One region of the Blautia wexlerae DSM 19850 genome, then DNA from elsewhere that is predicted to be linked to it. Evidence: riboswitches for the same ligand, from Rfam matches in the RefSeq annotation. Region 1 holds a riboswitch; the other holds the start of a gene.

Evidence for each region. Region 1 has a riboswitch for ZMP and ZTP ahead of NQ550_RS05000 (IMP cyclohydrolase). Riboswitches for the same ligand answer to the same signal wherever they lie in the genome.
Region 2: it holds a riboswitch for ZMP and ZTP, as region 1 does, so the genes downstream of both, NQ550_RS02045 (formate--tetrahydrofolate ligase) here and NQ550_RS05000 (IMP cyclohydrolase) in region 1, are expected to answer to the same signal.

What each region holds. Positions count from the first base shown of each region.
Region 1 covers NZ_CP102267.1:1,083,049-1,085,449, forward strand. The annotation lists gene NQ550_RS04995 (peptidoglycan recognition protein family protein) at 152-856, shown strand; ZMP/ZTP riboswitch at 948-1,028, shown strand; gene NQ550_RS05000 (IMP cyclohydrolase) at 1,100-1,813, shown strand; gene NQ550_RS05005 (phosphoribosylaminoimidazolecarboxamide formyltransferase) at 1,943-2,401, shown strand, end outside.
Region 2 covers NZ_CP102267.1:444,952-447,352, reverse strand. The annotation lists gene NQ550_RS02050 (aminotransferase class I/II-fold pyridoxal phosphate-dependent enzyme) at 1-91, opposite strand, end outside; gene NQ550_RS22375 (DUF6783 domain-containing protein) at 711-803, opposite strand; gene NQ550_RS22370 (DUF6783 domain-containing protein) at 780-833, shown strand; gene NQ550_RS22365 (hypothetical protein) at 880-960, shown strand; ZMP/ZTP riboswitch at 1,131-1,216, shown strand; gene NQ550_RS02045 (formate--tetrahydrofolate ligase) at 1,381-2,401, shown strand, end outside.

The DNA of each region.
Region 1 (2,401 bases):
AATCCCGTAAGAGAAGGTAAAAATGCAAAAGCATATAAACAAAAAGAAAAAAACAGATACCAGAACAGGGAAAACTGCAGTAAAAAAGAAAAACAGCAGGTCGAAAAGACGAAAGAGCAGCAGAGTAAGGCAGAGAAATCAGAGAATTCTTATGAGCCTTATGCTGCTCGTGATCATAGTTCTGAGTGGGTGGATCATAATAAATCGGGCCAGTGAAAATGGATGGAGTATTGGGGACTTTTTACATAATTCTGACACGATGATTTCTGATGCGGAACAGTCAGGAACAGATAATGCGGATTCTTCAGGCGGACCGGAACAATGGCAAAAAGAAGGGGCGCCGTACATAGATGTGGAACTGCTGACGCCGAATGAATATTCCAGACCGCAGATTCCCATTGAGAGTGTACAGTATATTGCCATTCATTATACTGCAAATCCGGGGGCAACAGCCATTGCAAACAGGAACTACTTTGAGAATCTGGCGACTACTCATGACACAAAGGTGAGCAGTCATTTTGTGGTGGGGCTGGATGGGGAAGTGGTGCAGTGTATTCCTACGTCAGAGATGTCCTATGCGACGAACTCACGTAATGTAGATACTTTGTCCATCGAGTGCTGTCATCCGGATGAGACGGGGAAATTTAATGAGGCAACTTATGATTCGGCAGTGAAGCTTTCTGCGTGGTTGTGCGTGCGGTTTGGGCTTACATCAGAGAACGTGATCCGGCATTATGATGTTACCGGAAAAAACTGTCCGAAATATTATGTGGAGAATCCGGATGCATGGATACAGATGAAATCGGATATTGCGGTGCAGATTGATGTTGATTATGGTTTGCAGGATGTTCAGTAAAACGAAAATTCAGCACAGTACAAAAAAATTTGCCTTGAAATCTACAAAGAAGTATTGTACTATAATAACAACGTGTGATTTTTTTTCACAACAGTGCCTGCATGACTGGCGGAAGTAGGATTACCTACAGGGAGTGCAGCGAGTATATGAGCCGACCGCCTGGGCAGCCTGGAAATTATTCAATGAATAAATAGGTTTCCCAGGCTTTTTTTAACCTTATTTTTAACGAAAAGGAGAAAAATTATGGAAATGTTATCACTGGAAAAAGAACTGAAAGAGAATTCCTATCCTGGCAGAGGAATTGTGATTGGACGTTCCGCAGACGGTAAGAAAGCAGTGACAGCTTATTTCATCATGGGCAGAAGCGAGAACAGCAGAAACAGAGTATTTGTAGAGGATGGTGAGGGAATCCGTACCCAGGCATTTGATCCGTCCAAACTTACAGATCCGAGTCTGATCATCTATGCACCTGTACGTGTACTGGGAAACAAAACAATCGTAACTAACGGAGATCAGACAGATACCATTTATGAGGGAATGGATCATCAGCTTACTTTTGAGCAGTCCTTAAGAAGCAGAGAATTCGAGCCGGACGGTCCGAACTATACACCTCGTATCTCCGGTGTTATGCACGTAGAGAACGGAAAATTCAACTATGCAATGTCAATTCTCAAGAGCAACAACGGAAATCCGGATGCATGTAACAGATACACATTTGCATACGAGAATGCCATTGCAGGAGAGGGACATTTCATCCATACTTATAAATGTGACGGAAATCCACTTCCAAGCTTTGAAGGCGAACCGAAATTGGTAGCAATTCCGGATGATATGGATGAGTTTGCAGAACTTCTCTGGAACAGCCTGAACGAAGATAACAAAGTATCTCTGTTTGTAAGATATATTGATATTGAGACAGGTAAGTACGAAAGCAAGATCATTAATAAGAATAAATAATAGTCACTTACTGAGTACAGATAGTGCTCATAGATTATTGTGAACATAAGACGATGCTTTCGCAGTAAGAAATTATTTACAGGAATTAATTTTAAAATACTTATTTGGTTCATACGGAGGATTTATATAATGAAAGAATTCGAATTAAAATATGGCTGTAACCCGAATCAGAAACCTGCAAAAATTTATATGGCAGACGGATCTGAGCTTCCGGTAAAGATCCTTTCCGGAAGACCGGGATATATCAATTTCCTGGATGCTTTTAATGGCTGGCAGCTGGTATCCAATCTGAAGAAAGCAACAGGACTTCCTGCAGCTACATCTTTTAAACATGTATCTCCTGCCGGTGCTGCTGTAGGACTTCCTCTTACAGAGACTCTGGCAAAGATCTACTGGGTAAATGATATGGACTGGAAGAATTTTTCACCATTAGCATGCGCTTATGCAAGAGCTCGCGGTGCTGACAGAATGTCCTCTTTTGGTGATTTTATTTCTCTTTCTGATGTGTGTGATAAAGATACAGCACTTCTGATCAAGAGAGAGGTATCTGACGGTGTTATTGCACCTGGATACACAGAGGAAGCACTG
Region 2 (2,401 bases), 640 kb from region 1:
GTCCCGGCACATCAAAGGGAACGACTCTCTTCTTTCGGAAACGTTCCAGTGCTTCATATATGGGCGCATGCTGTTGTCTTTCATAATCCATTTGACATGTTCCTCTTTTCCTGTCGTCATGTACCGGCAAATACAGTTCTATCATTCAGCAATTGTATACTGCCTCAAACCGGCACAATGATTCAATTATTTCTCTATATATTCAAGTCGAACGCATGTGAGACACATCCTCGCAAAACGTTTATCTCCAACCATATCCTTTATATTTGCTATATCTGCACAAAAAAAGAAGCAGATAAGTTCATTCACCATCTGCTTCTCTCATGATCTATAGAATTTCTCAGGCTCTGTCTCTTTATATACTGACCGGATTTCCCGTATAAATCCGTCTGTATCCTGTGCCTGTTCCCGTATTCTGAAATATTCATGACTGCTGTCGTCTTCAATCGCTGGCAAATATATGCTATGCTCTTATTGACCGTTTCACAAGATGATGTGTGCTTACGCACTGATTATTATAAAGTAATCAACTTATAAAATTTGAGCTTCTAACTCAATCAATAATGTGGTGTCTCCCACCCGGCAACTGCCCCGCCTGTCCGTATGGCTTAACATTCAGAAACTGTCTCTGAATGTGAGCAAATATTTGCATGAAAACGATAGTGTCTTTTCATACTAAAGATGAGAATAACATATCTTCTGAACTGTTGTCAATTCCATTTTCCATATTTTGCACTAGAGCGTGTCTGAAAAAGGCTTTCTGCAAGATGTGCGTCACAATTTGTGGGATATTTTGCCCGGATGAGGGCGCCGTAGCGGGCTACGGCAACTGAATTCGGGTGAAATATCCCGCAAAGTGGGGGCGTGCAGATTGCGGGAATGATTTTTCAGACACGCTCTAGCTTTACCCGCTTTTTATATTTTCTTCATTTATCAGGGAAAACTGTGTCTATTTTTTAACAATTTCTTCCCTTGAGAAAACGTATTTTCTTTCATTACCAGGGATTACGATTCTCTTCTCTTATCAATTTGCACAACTTTTATCCAGTTTACTCACATTTTTTGACGTTTCAACAAAAATTTTCTTGACATTTTTTTCTCAAAATGATATATTGTATTCATCAATTGAAAGAACCTTCGAGTACTGACGGAAAGAGTGGAGTGCAAACCACGTGGAGTCGGAGGTTTGTGGGAGCCGACCGTCTGGGCAGTATTTGAAATATTCAGATACTGGCCTTTTTTTATAACTTTCAGGGCAGAAATCAGGAATACCAGGCAGATCGGCCAATACTTCTTTCAATTAATAATTGTTGCTGATCGCGGAGTGAACAGCAACAGAAGTTTTTCATGTTATGCGGAAACGAAAGGAGAAAAACAATTATGGGATTCAAATCAGACATTGAAATTGCACAGGAATGCGAGATGCTTCCAATTACTCAGATTGCAGAAAAAGCAGGTATTGACGACAAATATCTGGAGCAGTACGGAAAATACAAAGCAAAAATCGACTACAATCTTCTGAAAGAAAGCGATAAGAAGGACGGAAAATTAATCCTCGTTACAGCTATCAACCCAACTCCTGCAGGAGAAGGTAAAACTACTACTACTGTAGGTCTTGCAGATGGTATGCAGAGACTTGGCAAGAGTGTTATGGTAGCTCTTCGTGAGCCATCCTTAGGACCGGTATTCGGTGTTAAAGGCGGTGCAGCAGGCGGCGGATATGCACAGGTTGTTCCTATGGAAGACATCAACCTTCACTTCACAGGTGACTTCCATGCAATCGGCGCAGCTAACAACTTACTGGCAGCTATGATCGATAACCATATCTTCCAGGGCAACGCATTAAACATTGACCCACGTAAGATCACATGGAGAAGATGTGTGGATATGAACGACCGTCAGCTTCGTAACGTAGTAGACGGCCTTGGCGGAAGAACAAACGGTATGCCTCGTGAAGACGGATACGACATCACAGTTGCATCTGAAATCATGGCAGTTCTCTGTCTTGCAAGCGACATCAAAGACCTGAAAGAAAGATTATCCAAGATCATCATCGGATATACATACGGAAAAGTTTCCGAGCAGAAACCTGTAACAGCAGGTGACCTTCACGCAGAAGGCGCTATGACAGCCCTGTTAAAAGATGCTCTGAAACCAAACCTTGTACAGACTCTGGAACACGTTCCTGCAATCGTACATGGCGGACCATTCGCAAACATCGCTCATGGATGTAACTCTGTAACAGCTACAAAGATGGCTATGAAGCTTGCTGATTATGCAATCACAGAAGCTGGTTTCGGTGCTGACCTTGGTGCTGAGAAATTCCTTGATATCAAATGCCGTATGGCTGGTTTAAAACCAAGCGCAGTTGTAATCGTAGCTACAGTACGTGCCCTGAAAT